3 regions of the Thermasporomyces composti genome follow, and region 3 is predicted to be linked to each of the others. Evidence: riboswitches for the same ligand, from Rfam matches in the RefSeq annotation. Region 3 holds a riboswitch; each other region holds the start of a gene.
What was found. Region 3 has a riboswitch for cobalamin ahead of DFJ64_RS03970 (ribonucleoside-diphosphate reductase subunit alpha). Riboswitches for the same ligand answer to the same signal wherever they lie in the genome.

Region 1: linked by a shared signal. The riboswitch ahead of DFJ64_RS01440 (SCO2322 family protein) and the one ahead of DFJ64_RS03970 (ribonucleoside-diphosphate reductase subunit alpha) in region 3 are both predicted to bind cobalamin.
Region 2: linked by a shared signal. The riboswitch ahead of metE (5-methyltetrahydropteroyltriglutamate--homocysteine S-methyltransferase) and the one ahead of DFJ64_RS03970 (ribonucleoside-diphosphate reductase subunit alpha) in region 3 are both predicted to bind cobalamin.

What each region holds. Positions count from the first base shown of each region.
Region 1 covers NZ_QTUC01000001.1:320,937-327,544, reverse strand. The annotation lists gene DFJ64_RS01445 (CbiQ family ECF transporter T component) at 1-978, opposite strand, end outside; gene DFJ64_RS01440 (SCO2322 family protein) at 982-1,788, opposite strand; cobalamin riboswitch at 1,928-2,091, opposite strand; gene DFJ64_RS01435 (hypothetical protein) at 2,192-2,413, shown strand; gene DFJ64_RS01430 (YbaB/EbfC family nucleoid-associated protein) at 2,572-3,204, shown strand; gene DFJ64_RS01425 (DUF3043 domain-containing protein) at 3,323-3,937, opposite strand; gene DFJ64_RS01420 (PspA/IM30 family protein) at 4,186-5,007, shown strand; gene pspAA (PspA-associated protein PspAA) at 5,004-5,282, shown strand; gene htpX (zinc metalloprotease HtpX) at 5,395-6,291, shown strand; gene pspAB (PspA-associated protein PspAB) at 6,353-6,608, shown strand, end outside.
Region 2 covers NZ_QTUC01000001.1:3,324,119-3,330,726, reverse strand. The annotation lists gene DFJ64_RS14465 (phosphoenolpyruvate carboxylase) at 1-1,027, opposite strand, end outside; gene DFJ64_RS14460 (acyl-CoA carboxylase subunit beta) at 1,188-2,879, shown strand; gene DFJ64_RS14455 (acyl-CoA carboxylase subunit epsilon) at 2,902-3,222, shown strand; cobalamin riboswitch at 3,290-3,536, shown strand; gene metE (5-methyltetrahydropteroyltriglutamate--homocysteine S-methyltransferase) at 3,580-5,874, shown strand; gene DFJ64_RS14445 (phytanoyl-CoA dioxygenase family protein) at 5,970-6,608, opposite strand, start outside.
Region 3 covers NZ_QTUC01000001.1:912,528-919,135, forward strand. The annotation lists gene DFJ64_RS03960 (DALR anticodon-binding domain-containing protein) at 105-998, opposite strand; tRNA gene DFJ64_RS03965 (tRNA-Arg) at 1,047-1,118, shown strand; cobalamin riboswitch at 1,629-1,844, shown strand; gene DFJ64_RS03970 (ribonucleoside-diphosphate reductase subunit alpha) at 1,913-4,432, shown strand; gene DFJ64_RS03975 (ribonucleotide-diphosphate reductase subunit beta) at 4,446-5,528, shown strand; gene DFJ64_RS03980 (SRPBCC family protein) at 5,659-6,144, opposite strand; gene DFJ64_RS03985 (ArsR/SmtB family transcription factor) at 6,141-6,518, opposite strand.

The DNA.
Region 1 (6,608 bases), 590 kb from region 3:
GCCGTCGGCGCCGGTGGCCTGAGACCACATGAAGCTGGCCGCGCAGGCGATGCCGGAGCCGGCGACCAGCCACTCGGGCAACGCCCAGGGGTCGGGACGGTAGCGGGTGCGGGCCGTCCGCCGGCCGCCGAGGAACAGGCCCGTTCCCGCCGCCGCGACGCCGGCGACCAGGAGGGGAAGGCCCAGCGCCGGCGGTCCGCCGGCGTCGAGGAGGCCGTAGAGGCCGACACAGATGCCGAGCAGGCCGCCGAGGACGAGCACGCCGGTGAGCACCCGGGCTCGGCCGGATGTCGTCCTCGTCCGTCCGTAGCCGCGCGAGTCCATCGCCGCGGCGAGTGCGAGCGAACGCTCCATGGCGCCCTCGAGCACCGGGACGGCGACGGCGCGAAGCGCCCGCAGCCCACGGTCCGGCTGGCCACGCAGCCGCCGCGCGGCTCTGGCTCGAGCCGCGTCGGCGACGAGCTGGGGAGCGAACGTCATCGCCACCACGACGGCGACGCCCATCTCGTACAGCGCACCGGGCACGCTGGCCAGCAGACGTTTGGGGTTGGCCAGCGCGTTGGCGGCGCCCACGCAGGCCAGGACCGCCGCGAGGCGCAGGCCGTCGAGCGCGGCAGAGGCCAACGCCTCAGCGGTGACCGGACCGCCGATCCGGATGCCTTGCATCCAGTCCGGCAGCGGCACCTGGGGCAGTCGGACCAGCACCGTCGTGCCGCTGACCGCGGCTCCGAACACGGCCTGGAACACCACCCGGATCGCGATGACGACGAGTCCGAGCCGGAGGAACGCCGCGTACGAGTTGGCCCATGGGGCGCTCGTCCGTCGCGCGGCCACGACGTTGCCGGCCACCGCGACGAGCAGAGCCAGCAGGACCGGGTTCGTGGTACGGCTCGCCGCGGTCGCCAGGCCGAGCGCCCACAGCCACCACGCGCCCGGGTGGAGGTGGCGGGGGAGTGAAGGGCGGTGGGCGGCGCGCACAGGTCAGACGTCCTCGCCGGCGCCGCGGCGGCGCCGGGTCACCAACGCGGCGAGGACAAGCGCCGCGACGACCAGCACACCAACGACCGACCACACCGCGACACCGCGCGACGAGGATTGCTCGTCGGTGTTCGCCGCTCCATCGGTGTTCTCAGCGGCCGCCGGATTCGGTGTCGTGGTCTCGTTGGCCTGCGCGGTCGACGTCGCCTCGGGCGTGCCACCCGGAAGCTGGAGCGCCACGGTCGGCTCGGGGGAGGGGATGTCGGGTTCCTCGGGAACCGTGTCCCCGCAGCCGGTCGCCGGAACGGAGTCGATCGCGCAGACCAGCCCGTTCTCCTCCCGTACCGAAGCGACCGCTGCCAGCACCTGGGCGGAGCTGGCGTCCGCGTCGACAACCGCACAGGCGCCCCGTGGCTGGGGCAGCGCCTGGCCGCTGGTCTCCTCCTCGGCGAGCCCGTAGTCGACGACGACGGCGACGCGTTTGCGGCCGGGTTCGGCTGGTGTCCCTCCGCAGATCGCCTCGAAGTCGCCGGGCGCCCGAGGCGGTCGGGGTGGGGTGGTCTCGCCCGAGACAGCCAGTCGCCAACCGTCGACAGCGCCGTCCTCCGGCGTGACCGACGCGGGTCCGCTGCTCGCCAGGACCCAGGCGCCGTCCTTCCACTGGTAGAAGCCCCAGTAGCGATAGGCCTCGGCGGACGCGGGTCCGGCCACTACAACGGCGAGGACGAGGGCTGCTGACGCGGCCAGGGCAGTCCTGGACGCGGTCAGGACTGACCGGACAGGGCGTCGAACGTCGCGCTCCAGACTCATGGGGTCCTCCGGGTGAGGGGTCCGGGCGCGGACCCCGGGACCAACACGAGAAACCCTCGGCGTCGTCCGGCGAGTGCCGGCGGCCGAGGGCAGACTCGGGTGCTCACCCGGGCTCCGCCCCGCAGACCTCGACGGGTGTTCGTGGAGCCACGTCATGGCCAGGCGTCCCGGCTCGCCGCTCAAGGGGTGGAGCCTGGTTGCTCTCCAGGCCGCGGCCTACGGTTGCGGGTCAGCGCCGGCTTCCGACCGGCTTCCCCTGTCAGACGGGTCAACCGACCCGTCACCATGACGTTGTGCAGGACGGAAGTTCTCACGACGGAGCCGGTCGCGTCAAAGCGGACGTCAGGATGTGGACTGCGCCGGCTGCGGCCCGTGTCCCTGCGGAGGCTCTAAGCTCAACGGGATGACGTGGACATGGCGGCTCGAGGATGCGGACGGCAACCCCGTCGACGTCGGCGGGTTGGCCCGGGTCGAGTTTCCGTCCCAAAGTGACGCGGAGAGCTGGATCGGGGAGACCTGGCGGGAGCTCCGGGCTGCCGGAGTGGACCAGGTCACCCTGCTCGAGGCCGGGCGAGAGGTGTACGGGCCGATGAGCTTGCATCCCGCCGACGAGAGCGCCGACTGACCGCCGAGTTCCTGGTCCGACACCCGAGTCGACCCTCGTGAGTCCCGTGGAGTGCGACGTTCGCCACGTCGAGTCCTCGGGGAGTCGCCTGGTACACCCTGTCAGGCATCCGTTACCGTCTGGGCGATCTTGGTGAGACACCGCAACGGAGGGTCGGCATGCGTCGGGGCGAAGAGTGGCTGCACCGGTTGCGCATCCTGGAGCAGCGGATCGCCACGAGCACCTTCACCTGCGACGACGGACGTGGCCTGGTGCGGGTCAGCGTCGACGGTCATGGCCGCGTTCAAGCGGTCGAGCTGGCGCCCGACTGGACCCAAGGCATCCAGGTCCGGGACCTCGCCGATACGGTCCGTGACGCCTACCGCGCCGCCCGCCGCCGGGCGTCGGACTTCGTCGCGGAGAAGTACGCCGAGACGGGTGTCTCGGTCCTCGCCCGGAGCTTCCTGCCAGCGGGAGCGGGCGCGCTGCCGCCTCTCCTCGACCGGCTGGCGCCGCTGGTCCCGCGCGCGGGAGCTGTCCTCGCCGAGCTGGGCCTGGAGACGGTCGTCGGCACCGCGGCGGATGACCGTGTCCTGGCTGAGTTCGACTGCTTCGGTGAGCTGCGCGGGCTCGTGGTGTCGTGGCGGTACGCCTTGCAGACTCCCCACGACGAGCTCGCCGAGAGCATCCGGGAGGCGCTGAGCGCCGGGGAGATGCGCTCGGCGTGGCGGAACGCGGAGCTGAGTGGACGGCTGGCCAGGCGGCCGACCCTGCGGAGTACGGTCGCCCGCGGACAGGCCGACTGCGCGTAGCCCTACCCCACGTCCTGAGGGGCGCGTCCTGAGGGGGCGTCAGTCCTCTGGGTGTGGTGACCCGGGTCTGCGGGTGTCCGACGGACGGCGTCCGGTCGCCTCGGGGCGCCCGGTGGTCTCAGATCGTGTCGCCGGGCGCGACTTGCGGCTTCGGTAGGCGCAGCCGTCGGATTTGCGTCGCGCGCATCACGCCGTACAACACAGCGCCGCGGTGGCTCTCGTTCGGGAAGCGCGCCCGGAGCTCGCGCTTGAGCCGTCGGCCCAGGATGAACAGCTCGACGGGCACGATGATGATTGCCGTGAGCCACAGGTAGTAGGCGACAAGCTGAACCTGCGGCACAGGGATCATCATGGCGAGGAAGATCACCAGGAAGAAGGGCAGGAGGTACTCGCCCAGCGTCCTCCGCGAGTCGACGAAGTCCCGGCAGAAGCGGCGGACGGGTCCCTTGTCACGTGGCGGCAGGTAGCGCTCGTCGCCCGTGATCAGCGCCTGCTGGATCTTCGCGCGCTCCGCCCGGGCCCGTTGCCGCGCCAGCCGCGCGGCTTCCCGACGGTCGCGCGGGGCGGCGATCCGTTGCCGGCGAGCCCGCTCAGCGTCACGGCGCTTCGGCGTCGGACGTCCCTTGCCTGGCGATCCCTTGCCGCGTGGCCCCTTGGCCGGTGTCGTGGGTCGAGGGGTGGATTCGGTACTCTCGGCGGGGGCCGGCTCGGTCGTCGTACGGCGTCGGAACACGCTCCACAGCGTAACGGCTCGACGATGTGTCCCGGCCGTCGCTTCGGTCCCCAATGCACGCTATGCCATGGGGCCCGGTGGCCTGGCTTCCTGTGGTTTGATCGACCGCAGCGACAAGGCACGCGGGTGGCGGGGTCGCCTGGTGAGGGCTTCGCGGCATAGGGTGATCGCAGACACGCCGTCCGGTGCCGACCCGGCACGATTGACACTGACGACCGGCCTGGAGACGAAGGGGGCGGCCGACCTCGATGAGTATTCTCAAGCGCTTCGCGATGATCTTCCGCGCGAAGGCCAATAAGGCGTTGGACCGTGCCGAGGACCCGCGGGAGACCCTCGACTACTCGTACCAGAAGCAGCTGGAAATGCTCCAGAAGGTACGCCGAGGCGTCGCCGACGTCGCGACCAGCCGGAAGCGCCTCGAGCTCCAGATGAACCAGCTGCGGCAGCAGTCGGACAAGCTCAAGGAGCAGGCGCAGAAGGCGCTCAGCATGGGCCGGGAGGACCTGGCTCGGGAGGCGCTCACTCGGCGCTCCGGCCTGGAGCAGCAGCTCGCTGATCTCAGCACGCAGCACGCCGCCCTTCAGGGCGAGGAGGAGAAGCTGACCCTCGCCGCCCAGCGTCTGCAGACCAAGGTGGAGGCCTTCCGCACCAGGAAGGAGACCATCAAGGCCACCTACACCGCAGCCGAGGCGCAGACCCGGATCGGCGAGGCGTTCGCTGGGATCTCGGAGGAGCTGGGCGATGTGGGCCTGGCCATCCAGCGTGCCGAGGACAAGACCGCCGAGCTCCAGGCGCGTTCCGGGGCAATCGACGAGCTGCTGGCGTCCGGGGTGCTGGACGACGTGACGGGCACCGGCAAGGACGACATCTCCCGCGAACTGGACATGCTGGCCTCGAGCAACGAGGTCGAGCGCGAGCTCGCCGCGATGAAGGCGCAGCTCGCTGGGGGCACCCAGCAGCCGCGCGAGCTGGAGGGCCAGCCCGCCCAGAGTGACCAGGCCGGGAGTGGGGCGGAACAGTCCGCGCAGGTCAGGCCGGAGCAGGCACAACGGCAGGGGGAGGGATCGTGATCGTCCGAATCCTCGGCGAGGGCCAGCTGCGGGTTGCCGACGAGCACCTCGAGGAGCTCAACAAGCTCGACAGCGAGCTCGAGACGGCGGTCGAGGCTGGCGACGAGGCGGCGTTCAAGTCCGCGCTCCAGGCGCTTCTGCAGAAGGTGCGAGCCGTCGGCACCAGGCTGCCGGACGACGCGCTGGAGGACTCGGACCTGTTCCTTCCGCCGGAGGACGCCACCATCGACGAGGTCAAAGAGCTTCTCGGCGAGGAGGGACTGATCCCCGGGTAACGGACGGGTCAGGCACCTCGGTGGTGAACGCTCATCGCGCCGTACGCGCGGGCGCCGGGAATCTTCGGCGCTCGCGCGTCGTCGTATGAGATGACAGGAGGAGCGATGACACATGGCACGAACGCGATTTCCGGCGGATAGGGGCCTGACCACCCGAATGGTCGTGGTCATGTTCCTGCTGGGGCTGCTGTACGTCTCGGCGATGGCCGGCTTGATCGCCGCGGGCGTCGACTGGTTCCTGGTCGTCCTCATCGCGGCGGGGGCTCTGGTCGCGCAGTGGTACTTCTCGGACAAGATCGCGCTCGCCGCGATGGGCGCGCACGAGGTCACTCCGGAGGAGGCGCCGGAGCTGCACGCGATGATCGACCGGCTGTGCGCCCTGGCCGACATGCCGAAGCCGCGGGTGGCGGTGTCCGACATGCAGCTCCCCAACGCGTTCGCCACCGGTCGGAACCCGCGGAACGCGGTGGTGTGCGTCACCACGGGTCTCCTGCGACGGCTGGATCGTGCCGAGCTCGAGGGAGTCTTGGCGCACGAGCTGTCCCACATCGCCCACCGGGACGTGGCCGTCATGACCGTGGCGTCGTTCCTTGGTGTCCTCGCCGGGCTCATCGCCCGGTTCGGGATGTACTCGGGGCTCGGCCGCAGCCGGGACAACACCGCCGTGGTCTTCGCGGTGGTGTGGTTGGCCAGCATCGTCGTCTACGTGATCAGCTTCCTCCTCACCCGGGCGCTCTCGCGGTACCGCGAGTTCGCGGCCGACCGAGCTGGCGCCTACCTCACCGGTCAGCCGTCAGCGCTGGCGTCCGCTCTGGTCAAGATCTCCTCCGACGTCGAGCGCATCCCAACCCGAGACCTGCGGCGGTCCGCGCCGGCGCAAGCGTTCTTCTTCGCGCCGGCGGCGGTCGGCAACTCGCTCGCGACCTTGCTGTCGACGCACCCCAGCACGGAGAAGCGCTTGGAGCGGCTGGCGCAGGTGAGCGCGGAGCTGGGAAGGCCGATGCTGTGACATCCCGCGACGCTCGCCTCGGCGGCCTCGACGGTTTGGGTTCGCTGCTGAAGGGCGGCCGATGAAGTTCCTCGACGTGATCCTTGGGCGAAGCAAGCCCAAGCGGCCTGATCTCGACCAGCTGTTCGGGCTGCCCCAGGCCGCCCTCACCTTGGAGGTCGCGACGACGTTTCGACCCACCGGCGTCGGCTCGGTGTGCTACCGCGCCGCCGAGGGCGGGGCGTTCGCGGCGACACAGGCCGAGATCCAGCAACTGCTCGACGCCGACGAGGGGCCGAAGGTGGAGCGGACGCAGGACTCCTACGGCTTCACCTGGC
Region 2 (6,608 bases), 2.4 Mb from region 3:
AGCGGGTCGCGACCTCCTCGACCACCTCGGGCGCGATGGCCCGGGCGTCGGCCAGCAGCCGGCGCACCTCCGGGCTGGCTGGGGTCGTCTCCTCGTCGACGGTCAACGCCCGTCCCACGCGCTCGCAGACCCGCTCCAGGGCGCGCAGGACGTGGTCGGCCTGGATGGCCATCGCCGTCCGGGTGACCTGCGACGTCACATACGGGTTGCCGTCCCGGTCGCCACCGATCCACGACCCGAGACGGACGAACGCCGGAACCCGTGGCGGCTCGGTCCCCGCGCGCTCTCCCGCCAGCACGTTGTCGAGCTGGCGGTAGGTGCGGGGCAGGACCTGGAAGAGCGTGTCGTCGAAGACCGCCATGGCCGTGCGGACCTCGTCGAGCGGGCTCGGCTTGGTGACCCGGATCTGGGAGGTCCGCCACAGCCGGTCGATCTCCTCCAGCAGCCGGCGGCGGTTCTCGGCCAGGTCGGCGGCGCCCAGCTTGGGGCTGTCCCGCTCGGCGAGCAGGGCGGAGATGCGCTGGATGGCGGAGGCGACCGCCCGTCGACGCGCCTCGGTGGGGTGGGCGGTCAACACCGGACGGAACTCCAGGCGAGAGAGCAGGGTCAACGCGTGCTCCTCGCCGTACTGAGTGGTGATCTGCGCCACGGCGGCGGCCAGCGAGTCGCGCACCGGAGCGTCGCCGGTGTCGTACTCCCGCAGCACCCGGGCCCGATGGTGCTCCTCGGCGAGGTTGGTGAGGTGGAAGTAGCAGGTGAACGCCCGGGCGACCTCCTCGGCCCGGTCCAGGTCCCACGAGGCGACCAGCGCCTCACTGGCCTGGGCGGCTTCCTCGGCGCGGGCCGGGTCGTCGTGGTGAGCGGCGATGGTCAGCTCACGGAGCCGTTCGACGTCGGCGAGCAGCGTCGGGCCACCGTACTCCCGTAGCACCTGACCCAGCAGCTCCCCGAGCAGGCGGACGTCGGCCCGCAGAGGGGCCGGGACCTCGAAGCGCGCGTGCACCCGCGACGGTGGAGTGGTGGGCATGCTGGCAAGGGTAGTCGGGTGGGATCGGAACCCGCCGGGCGCGAGACCGCGCCCGGCGGCCGGTGCCGGGCTTCCGACGCCCGGCACGTGCCCCACGAGCCCGGTCGTACCGGACGGGGCGGGTAGGCTCGCGCCCGCAGCACGAACTGGGAGGAAGCAGATGGAAGCCAGGCAGCCGGACACCGCAACCGGGTCGGGCGCCGAGCACAGCGCATCGTCAGGCGGCCCGCGGAGCACGGATGGCGCGCAGCCGCCGACGCCTCCCACACCAGACCCAGCCCCGTCCCCGGACATCCACACCACCGCCGGCAAGCTCGCTGACCTCGGACGGCGCCTCCACGAGGCGATCCACGCCGGGTCGGCGCGCATGGTGGAGCGGCAGCACGCCCGAGGCAAGCTCACCGCTCGGGAGCGCATCGACCTGCTGCTGGACGAGGGGTCGTTCGTCGAGCTCGACGAGCTGGCCCGGCACCGGTCGGCCAACTTCGGGCTGGACCGTAACCGGCCACTCGGCGATGGAGTCGTGACCGGCTTCGGCACCGTCAACGGCCGTCAGGTCTGTGTCTTCAGCCAGGACGTCACCGTCTTCGGCGGCAGCCTGGGCGAGGTGTACGGCGAGAAGATCCTCAAGGTCATGGACCTCGCGCTGAAGACCGGGTGCCCGATCATCGGCATCAACGAGGGCAGCGGCGCCCGCATCCAAGAGGGCGTGGTCTCGCTCGGGCTCTACGGCGAGATCTTCCGTCGGAACATCCTCGCCTCCGGTGTGATCCCGCAGATCTCCCTCATCATGGGCACCTGCGCCGGCGGCCACGTGTACTCGCCGGCCCTCACCGACATCACGGTGATGGTCGACCAAACCTCGCACATGTTCATCACCGGCCCCGGCGTGATCAAGACCGTCACCGGCGAGGACGTCTCCTTCGAGGAGCTGGGCGGCGCCCTGACCCACAACACCAAGAGCGGCAACGCCCACTACATGGCCGCTGACGAGCACGACGCGATCGACTGGGTCAAGGCGCTCCTGTCGTACCTGCCGCAGAACAACCTCGAAGAACCGCCCGCGTACGACGTCGAGGCGGACCTGACCATCAACGACAGCGACCGCGAGCTCGACAGCCTGATCCCCGACTCACCCAACCAGCCCTACGACATCCACACGGTCATCGAGCACGTTCTCGACGACGGTGAGTTCTTGGAGATCCAACCGCTGTTCGCGCAGAACATCGTCTGCGGTTTCGGACGCGTCGAGGGGCGCACCGTCGGCGTCGTCGGCAACCAACCCCTCCAGTTCGCCGGCTGCCTCGACATCCACGCCTCGGAGAAGGCCGCGCGGTTCGTCCGCACCTGCGACGCCTTCAACATCCCGATCCTGACCTTCGTCGACGTGCCCGGGTTCCTGCCGGGGACCGACCAGGAGTGGAACGGGATCATCCGGCGTGGCGCCAAGCTCATCTACGCCTACGCCGAGGCCACCGTGCCGCTCGTCACCGTGATCACCCGGAAGGCCTACGGCGGCGCGTACGACGTCATGGGGTCGAAGCACCTCGGCGCGGACATCAACCTGGCCTGGCCTACGGCGCAGATCGCGGTCATGGGCGCGCAAGGCGCCGTGGAGGTGCTGCACCGCCGGGAGATCGCGGCCGCGGAGGACCCCGAGGCGGTGCGCGCGCGACGGATCCAGGAGTACGAGGACACGCTGCTCAACCCCTACATCGCGGCCGAGCGCGGCTACGTCGACGCGGTGATCTACCCGCACGAGACCCGCGTCGAGGTGATCCGTGCGCTGCGCCTGCTCCGTAACAAGCGGGAGACCTTGCCACCGCGCAAGCACGGCAACATCCCGCTGTGACCTCGTGCCAGGAGGCGAACTGATGGCGGTCGACGAACCACGACCCACCGGCCAGCCGCGCCGTGGGGAGCCGCGTCAGCGTGACGCCGGCGTCACGGCGGAGGTCCCGACGTCGCCGGCGGAGGCCGAGAGGGACGCGTTGCTCCGGGTGGTCAAGGGGACGCCGACGCCGGAGGAGTTCGCCGCACTCGTCGCGGTGATCTCCGCGAAGCTCCGCGCGGCGCGAAGCGTCCAGCCCAGCGGCACACGCGGGCCGTCGCCGTGGGCGGTCTACTGGCGCCGCGCGCGGCAACCCCTGCGGCCGGGTCCGAACGCCTGGCGAGCCAGTGCGCTCCCGCGGTAGCCGGCCGCGGTGTCCAACCGCGCCGACACTCTCCGCCCGGTGTGGTGGCGCGCTCCGACGACGGGCTAGGGTCGAAGCCGCAGTTGGTTCTCCTCGCCGAGCGGACCCGCGCGGTGGGGAGAGGTAAGAGGGAACCCGGTGAGAGTCCGGGACTGCCCCGCAGCGGTGAGTGGGAACGACCGCCGTCATACGCACTGGGCGGCATGAGCCTCCTGGGAAGCGACGGCCAGTAGGAACCCGTCGGCCTCCGGTGCCGTGAGCCGGGGCCACGCCAGCCCACGAGTCCGAAGACCTGCCAGCTGCCCGCATGCCAGGAAGGCACGCGGTCCCGACGATGAGTTCGCGAGGGAAGGACTCATGGCTGCTGGACGCACGACCGTGCTCGGCTACCCCCGGATCGGGCAGCGACGAGAGCTCAAGCGCGCCACCGAGGCCTACTGGTCCGGAAAGATCGACGCCACCGCGCTCCTCGACACCGCGGCGAGCCTTCGCCGACAGACCTGGGAGACCCTCCGAGACGCCGGCCTCGACGAGATCCCCTCCAACACGTTCTCGCTCTACGACCAGGTCCTCGACCACGCGGTGCTGGTCGGTGCGGTCCCACCCCGCTTCCGCCAGCTGACCGGCCTCGACCGCTACTTCGCGATGGCGCGCGGCGTCACCGGTGCTCCGCCGCTGGAGATGACCAAGTGGTTCGACACCAACTACCACTACCTCGTTCCGGAGGTGGGCCCGGACACGGTCTTCCGCCTCGACGAGGAGCACGTCAAACCCGTCGAGGAGTACCACGAGGCCGCGGCGCTGGGGCTCGACACCCGGCCGGTGCTCCTCGGTCCCCTCACGTTCCTGCTGCTGGCCAAGCCGGCGCCGGGTGCACCCGAGGGCTTCCGCCCGCTCGACCTGCTCTCGCCGCTGCTGGACGTCTACGCCGACCTGCTGGGTCGGCTCGCCGACGTCGGAGCGAGCTGGGTGCAGCTCGACGAGCCCGCCTTGGCCGCCGACCGCTCCCCGGAGGAGCTGGCCCTGCTCCGGGCCGCGTATGACCGGTTGGGCTCGTCGCCCCGACGCCCCAAGCTCCTGGTCGCGACCTACTTCGGACCGATCCGCGAGGCGCTGGGCGTCCTCGCGGCCACCCCGGTGGACGGTCTGGCGCTCGACCTCGTCGCGGGCGCTGAGGACGCCACGCGGGTGGCGTCGGCCGGCCTGTCGCGCCGCAGGCTCGTCGCCGGCTTGGTGGACGGCCGCAACGTGTGGCGGACGAACCTCCCGCAGGCATTGGCGGTGGCCGCCTCGCTCCTCGGCTCGGTGGACGAGCTCATGGTGGGCACCTCCTGCTCTCTCCAGCACGTCCCGCTCGACGTCTCGCTGGAGACGTCGCTGCCGGAGGAGCTGCGAGGACGGCTGGCCTTCGCCCGCCAGAAGGTCGACGAGGTGGTCCTGCTCGGTCGGGCGCTCCGGGAGGGTCGGGAGCAGATCTCGGACGAGCTCGCGCAGGCCGAAGCGGCCAGGACGCGACGGCCGCCGGGCACCGTCGACGCCCGGGTGCGGGCGCGGCTCGCGGCACTCGGTGACGGGACCCCGCGCGGCGACTACGCGTCCCGGGTGCGGGCGCGGTCCGCGACCAACCCGCTGCCGCTGCTACCCACGACGACGATCGGGTCGTTCCCCCAGACGTCGGAGATCCGCGCTGCCCGGGCCGACCTGCGCCACGGACGGATCGACGAGGCCACCTACAAGGCCCGTATGCGCGCCGAGATCGACAAGGTGATCGCGCTGCAGGAGGACATCGGCCTCGACGTCCTCGTCCACGGCGAGCCCGAGCGCAACGACATGGTGCAGTACTTCGCCGAACGCCTCACCGGCTTCGCGTGCACCGAGTCGGGCTGGGTGCAGTCGTACGGCACCCGCTACGTCCGTCCTCCGATCCTCTACGGCGACGTGGCTCGGCCGGAGCCCATCACCGTCGAGTGGACGACCTATGCCCAGTCCCGCACCACCAAGCCGGTCAAGGGAATGTTGACAGGGCCGGTCACCATGCTGGCGTGGTCGTTCGTCCGGGACGACCAGAGCCTCGCGGAGACGGCACGCCAGGTCGCGCTCGCGCTGCGGGACGAGATCCGTGACCTGGAGGCGGCCGGGATCCGGCACATCCAGGTCGACGAACCGGCGCTGCGGGAGCGGTTGCCGCTGCGCTCGGCCGACCAGCCGGAGTACCTGCGGTGGGCGGTCGGCGCGTTCCGGCTGGCGACCTCGGGTGTCGCCGACACCACCACGATCCACTCGCACATGTGCTACTCCGAGTTCGGCGAGATCGTGGACGCGATCGACGCGCTCGACGCCGACGTGGTGAGCGTCGAGGCGGCACGGTCTCGCATGGAGCTGGTGCACGACCTGGCGCGCACCGGCTACCGGCGCGGTATCGGGCCAGGCGTCTACGACATCCACTCGCCACGCGTCCCGACCGTGGAGGAGATCGAAGACGCGTTGCGGCTGGCCTTGGCAGCGCTCGATCCCGCGCAGCTGTGGGTCAATCCGGACTGTGGCTTGAAGACCCGCCGGTACGAGGAGGTGGTGCCGGCGCTGCGCGCCATGGTGGAGGCGGCCCGCCGGGTCCGAGCCACGCTCCACCCCGCCCCGGCCCCGGCCCGCTGACTCGGCCGGCGGGCGTAGGTCGCAGCGGTGGCCGATGAGCGACCACGCTCACCCGTCGTGGGGCCCTTCGGCAGCGCGAAGGGCCCCACGACAGCTCAGCGGTCGCAGCCGCCCTCGCCATCGGGCCGGATGTGCGGCCGCGCGATGTCCTCGTATCCCTTGTAGGCGTAAGGATCCTCCCCGGCGACCATCACGATGTCGCGGTAGTCCCACTTGGCGACGTGTTGACCTGGCACCGGGCGCCACGGCAGCAGCGACTCCGCGCTCAGGTAGTGGTTGACCAGCGCCCGTCGGAAGCCGTGCTTGCCGGTGTTGGGGAGCGACCGGTGCAGCAGGTAGCCGTTGAAGATGATCGCGGCGCCCGCGGGGATCTCCACGGGGACAGCGTCTTCGTCCTTGTAGGGGAAGTTGTAGGCCTCGACCGTGCAGTCGAAGCGCTCGTCGTTGTGCTCCCGGTCGGGGTAGATCACGCCCCTCGCGTGCGAGCCGGGCAGCACCCACAGGCAGCCGTTCTCGACCGTGGCGTCGTCGAGCGCGATCCAGGCGGCGGTGAGCGACCGGTCCCTGGTGGGGATGAAGAACTCGTCCTGGTGCCAGGCCTGGCCGGGCTTGCCCTCCGACTTCATGAAGATCATCGACTGCATCGCCTTGACGTTCGGCCCGATCACCCGGGTCAACGCCTCGACGATCCGTGGCGCGCGCAAGGCCCGCTCCATCACCGGCGACACCTTGTG
Region 3 (6,608 bases):
CGTCCGATCGACCTGGGCGAGCGTCCAGCGGGCCGACCAGGACCCGAAGTCGGGCGACGCGAACCGGCGGACGCTGCGGCCGACCCGCGCAGCTGACCAGGGCCTCACATCCGGTCGGGCGCGGGGAGTCCACACCAGGCGAGGGCGCGACCGGCGACGACGCGGCTCGCCTCGGCCACGAGGAGCCGGGCACTGTGCGCGGGTGACGGCTCCTCGTCACCCCGAGGCAGCGGGCCCGCGCCCGCCTCGAACCTCTCCACCGCCGCCAGGAAACGGGCCACGTACGCGTCGAACGCCCGGGGACGCGCGCGCCCGCTGAGGTACCGCGCCACCACGCCGGGATAGTCGGCGAGTACACAGATCAGCTGGCGCGACTCCTCGGCTTCGAGCGCGGCGGGGTCCAGCCGCTCCGGGTCGCGATGCACGCCGAGCGCGTCCCCCGCTCGGAGCAAGCCGGCCAGCCGCGCGTGGGCGTACCGCAACGCGTCTCCAAGCCTCGGCGATAAACGGTGGCGTGGGCCGCGCGCTGCCTCGTCCTCCGCCACGGTGGCCTGCCCTGGCGGTGTGCCGTAGCTGGGCCCGGCGCGGAGGATCTCCCACACGATCGACGCGAGCGCGCCACCGCTGAGGCGGAGGTTGACGAACCCGGCCTCGGCCCAGCTGGCGTCCACGGCGTCGAGACGTTCCAACCGCTTCGCGACCAGCTCCGCCAGTCGGCTCGCCGTCAGCCGCGTGTCGGGGACGTCACCGGTGTGCGAGCGACGGCTGATCGACTGGTCAGCCTGGTCGATCGAGGACGAGCCGGAGGCGCTACGGGCTGTGGCGAGAAGTGGCCCCACGGGAAACGCCAGGTCACCCCGCGTGCCGGGGCGCTCGCCTACGTGGGTCGGTGGGACGAGCCGAATGCCGGCGCGCGGGTCGGTGTCGCACCGCGTCGCGTCCGGGACCACCTCGATGAAGGCGACGCGGATCTCGTCGGCCAGCCGGTCCAAGACCACCGCGTCAGCGTAGCCGGCTGGCGGCCTGGTACCCTTTTCGAGCCTCGAGCCCCCGTAGCTCAGGGGATAGAGCAACGGCCTCCGGAGCCGTGTGCGCAGGTTCGAATCCTGCCGGGGGCGCCCATCGGGTGCAGCGCATCTCAGGCAACACGCCGACAGCCGCTGAGACGATTCGCTCGTCCACTGCGACGACTCGCTCGTCACGGGCAGTCAGCTATGCCCAGGGCACGTGACGTTTGACCGATTCGAGGCGTCCGGCCTCTGCGTCGTTGCGTCCTCACACCGCTCTTCGGTGTGCTCGTGGCGGTGCCTAGGGGACGACACCCAACCCGATCGCCGGTGGCCAGGGCGACCGGGACCGGTGAACCCCCGCCCTGATCGTCGGCTACCCGGTCCTCACCGAGGCCGGCAAGGACGTCTGCAACACCCACCTCATCGCACCGGTCGCCCAGTCACGTGAGCACGGTGCGCGTCGGCTGCACCACTTCGCGGCGCTGTTCAGTGACTTCGCGGCGCTGTTCAGTGACGCGGGGCGACCGCCTCTGAGCACCCCGCCTGGGCCATGATCTCGACCCATTGCGACACGCCCACATTTTCTAGTGTTCTGTTGCAAACCCCGACACAACATGTAGTGTCTTCTCCGCTGGTGGTTCGCCCTGGCCGGTTGGGCTGGGGCGAGGCAAGAGGGAACCCGGTGAGAGTCCGGGACTGCCCCGCAGCGGTGAGTGGGAACGACCGCCGTCACCGAAGCACTGGACGGGTTCGTCTGGGAAGCGACGGCCAGTAGGTCCACCGGATCGGTGGGTGCCCGCGAGTCCGAAGACCTGCCATCAGCCCGTGCTCTGTCCCGAGCGCGGAAGTCCGGCGTGTCCGCGCCGGCACCAGCACGAGCTCACGAGGGGAGAGCTGTGACTGTGACACGGTCTGCTGCGACACCGTCTGCTGTAACACCGTCTGCTGCGGCACCGCCCGCTGAGGGGACGACGGACACTCCACTCATTCGTCGCGACGGGACGCCGTCGCAGGCGACAAGCGCACCCATCCCGTGGACCTGGATCGAGCACGTCGTGACGGAAGCCGTCGCCGGGATCGACGACGTCGCGACCGAGCCAGTGCTCGCCGAGGTCCGTCGCACCGTCTATCCCGGCATCGGCATCGGAGAGCTGGCCACGGCGCTCATCATGGCCGCGCGCACACTCGTCGAGCGGGAACCCAACTACTCGTTGGTGACCGCGCGGTTGCTGCTCAGCAAGCTGCGTGACGAGGCGCTGTCCTACCTCGCGGGCGAGCCGCGCCACATCAGCCACGCCGAGCTGGACTACGCGAGCTACTTCCGCGACTACCTTCGTCGGGCGATCGACCTCGACCTCGTGGACGGGCGCCTCGCAAGCTTCGACCTCGACCGTGTGGCGGCGGCCATCCGCCCGATGCGGGACCTCGACATCGCCTTCCTGGGCCTGCAGACGCTCTACGACCGTTACCTCCTCCACCACGACGGCACCCGCTTCGAGCTGCCACAGGCGTTCTTCATGCGGGTCGCCATGGGGCTGGCCGTGCATGAGGACGAGCGCGAGGCCCGCGCGATCGAGTTCTACGACCTGCTCTCGAGCTTCCGCTTCATGGTGTCAACACCCACGCTGTTCAACGCCGGAACGCCACGTCCACAACTGTCCTCGTGCTTCGTGACCACGGTCGAAGACGACCTGGACTCGATCTTCCAGTCGTACCGCAACAACGCCTTGCTGGCCAAGTACTCCGGAGGACTGGGGAACGACTGGACGCCCGTGCGTGGCATGGGCGCGCACATCAAGGGCACGAACGGCCGGTCCCAGGGCGTCGTGCCGTTCCTCAAGATCGCCAACGACACCGCCGTCGCGGTCAACCAGGGCGGAAAGCGTAAGGGAGCGGCCTGCGCGTACCTCGAAACGTGGCACATCGACATCGAGGAGTTCCTGGAGCTGCGGCGCAACACCGGTGACGAACGGCGGCGCACGCACGACATGAACACCGCGAACTGGATCCCGGACGAGTTCCTGCGCCGTGTCGAGGCCAACGCGGAGTGGACGCTGTTCTCCCCGGACGAGGTGCCCGACCTCCACGATCTCTACGGCAAGGAGTTCGCCAAGCGATACCGCGAGTACGAGGAGGCCGCCGACCGCGGTGAGATCAGGGTGTTCCGCAGGGTGCCGGCCGTCCAGCTGTGGCGCCGCATGCTCACCATGCTGTTCGAGACCGGGCACCCGTGGATCACGTTCAAGGACCCGTGCAACCTGCGCTCTCCGCAGCAGCACGTCGGCGTGGTGCACTCGTCGAACCTCTGCACCGAGATCACCCTCAACACCAGCCGTGACGAAGTCGCTGTGTGCAACCTGGGCTCGGTCAACCTGGCGCGCCACGTAACCCCGGAGGGACTCGACACGGAGCGTCTGCGGGCCACTGTCGCGACGGCTGTGCGGATGCTGGACAACGTCATCGACATCAACCTCTACACAATCCCGCAGGCACGTCGGTCCAACCTGCGGCATCGCCCGATCGGCCTGGGGATGATGGGGTACGCCGACGCGCTGCTGACTCTCGGGCTCCCAGTGGACGACCCCGCCGCCGTGGAGTTCGCCGATCGCAGCATGGAGCTCCTGTCGTACTACGCCATCGCCGCGTCGAGCGACCTCGCTGCCGAGCGAGGAAGGTACGAGACGTTCGACGGGTCGCTGTGGAGCCGGGGAGTGCTGCCCATCGACTCGCTCCGGCTGCTCGCCGACCACCGTGACGGCGACCTCGACGTCGACTACTCCACGACGATGGACTGGGCCGCGTTACGCGAGCGGGTCCGAACCGTCGGGATGCGCAACTCCAACGTCATGGCGATCGCGCCGACAGCCACCATCGCCAACATCTGCGGCGTGAACCCCTCGATCGAGCCGCTGTTCTCGAACCTCTACGTCAAGTCCAACATGTCGGGCGACTTCCTCGTTGTCAACCCTCACTTGGCGCGCGAGCTCAAGGAACGCGGACTGTGGGACGCGGCCATGGTGGCGGACTTGAAGTACCACGACGGGAGCGTGCGCAACATCGATCGGGTGCCCGACGACCTCAAACGTCGTTACGCCACCGCGTTCGAGATCGACCCGGCCTGGTTGATCCGGGCCGCGTCACGGCGGCAGAAGTGGATCGACCAGGCACAGTCGCTCAACCTCTACGTCCACGCGCCGAGCGGTCGCAAGCTCGACGAGCTCTACCGCATGGCCTGGCGCCACGGCCTCAAGACCACGTACTACCTGCGCTCCCGAGCCGCCACCAGCGTGGAGAAGAGCACCCTGCGCGGTACCGACGGCAAGCTCAACGCCGTTCCTGTCGTTCGACTTGACTCCGCTCACCCAGCCACGGCCGAGGCGGCCTGCCGTGTGAGCGATCCCGACTGCGAAGCGTGCCAGTGAGGAGCCCACCACCGTGACCCACACGATCGATCCGGACATCGTGAACACCACAGGCCTCGGCGAGATCCGACGCGGCGCCGAGCGGGTGAGCGTCGACGACAAGGCCATGATCAACGCTCGCGCCGACGTCAACCAGCTGCTTCCGTTGAAGTACTCGTGGGCCTGGGAGAAGTACCTGGCGGCATGCGCCAACCATTGGATGCCCACCGAGGTCGCGATGCAGGCCGATATCGCGCTCTGGAAGTCGCCCGACGGCCTCACCGAGGACGAGCGGCTCATGGTCAAGCGCAACCTCGGATTCTTCGCCACAGCCGAGTCGTTGGTGGCCAACAACCTGGTGCTGGCGGTCTACCGGCATCTCACCAATCCGGAATGCCGTCAGTACCTCCTCCGACAAGCCTTCGAGGAGGCCGTTCACACCCACACCTTCCAGTACATCTGTACCAGTCTGGGCCTGGACGAAGGCGAGCTGTTCAACGCCTACCGTGAGGTGCCCTCCATCGCCGACAAGGACGCGTGGGCGCTGCAGTACACCAGGAACCTCGAGGACCCGGGCTTTCGCACCAACACGCCGGAGGCCGCCCAGGCCTTCCTGCGGGACCTGATCGCCTTCTACGTGGTGTTCGAAGGCATGTGGTTCTACACCGGGTTCGCGCAGATCCTCTCGCTGGGGCGGCGCAACAAGATGGTCGGCATCGCCGAGCAGTACCAGTACATCCTGCGCGACGAGTCGATCCATCTGAACTTCGGTATCGACTGCATCAACCAGATCAAGCTCGAGAACCCGCACCTGTGGACGCCGGAGTTCGCCGCCGAGGTCCGCGGCATGCTCGTCGAGGCGTGTGAGCTCGAGGTCGCCTACGCACGCGACACCATGCCTCGCGGCATGCTCGGACTCTCCGCTCAGCTGTGCGAGCAGTACATGCACTTCATCACGGACCGCCGTGCCCAGCAGATCGGGCTGGACCCCATCTTCGGCGAGACCGAGAACCCGTTCCCGTGGATGGCGGAGGCCATGGACCTCCGGAAGGAGAAGAACTTCTTCGAGACCCGAGTGACCGAGTACCAGACCGGTGGCTCGCTCGACTGGGACTGACGCGCGAGTCGAGCAGGGGTGCGCCGGCGCGCCCGAGCCGGCGCACCCCATCCCCGCAGTTGGGCCGTCCTGCCCGCCGGCATGGCGGCGCAGCGCACGAGGGCGAGAGGAACGTGGACAGCGGCTGGACTTACTGGCGGGCGAGGAGGGCGTCGAGCATCGCGTAGCCCTCGACGACGCCGGCCTCCATCCCACTGGCGATCATCTGGTCCCGTGCCTCGATCGAGTCCAGGACGGACAGCGTCTCGAGGCGGGACCGCCCGTCGCCGAGGTCCTCGAACGTCGCGAACTCCAGGCTCACCATGTCCGGCATGCCCTCGTAGGTGAAGGTCTGCACGACGCGCTCGTGGGGCCGCACCTCGTGGAAGGAGCCATAGAAGGCGTACTCCTGCTCGCCTTCGATGTTGACGAACCGGTAGCTGCCACCGGTGCGTGCGTCCCAATGGTCGATCCGCGTGCTGGCCGAGGCGGGTCCCACCCACTGGGCGAAGAGCTCCGGCTCGACGTGGGCCCGGAAGACCCGCTCCGCCGGCGCGTCGAACTCGCGCGTGACCCGGATGGTCGGCAGCTGGGGGTCGACGTCGATGTGTGTCTCGTGCTTCGTCGAGGCGATCATGATGCTGCTCCTTGGTGGCGATGGCGCGTGGTCTGGTCGTCGTCCGCGCCCTCCATGTCCATGGCCGCCAGGACCGCGTCGAGACGGCGGTACCGCTCCTCCGCGCGCCGCCGGTACTTCTCGATCCACGCGGCCATGAGGTCGAGTACCTGCGGTTCGAGGCGGCACGGCCGGCGCTGCGCTTGGCGGCTCCGAGTCACCAGCCCGGCGTTCTCCAAGACCTTGAGGTGCTTGGAGACGGCTTGGACCGACATGTCGTAGTGCTCCGCGAGCTGGCCGACGGTCGCGTCACCGCTCGAGAGCCGAGCCACGATGTCCCGACGCGTGGGGTCAGCGAGAGCCGCGAACACACGGGACAGCTGGTCGTCGGTCACCGCTCGTCCTCTCAGTTCTCAACCAATCGGTTGTCAGCCACCGTACGCTGTGCCGACCTCATTGTCAACCGATCAGTTGTAAAACTGACT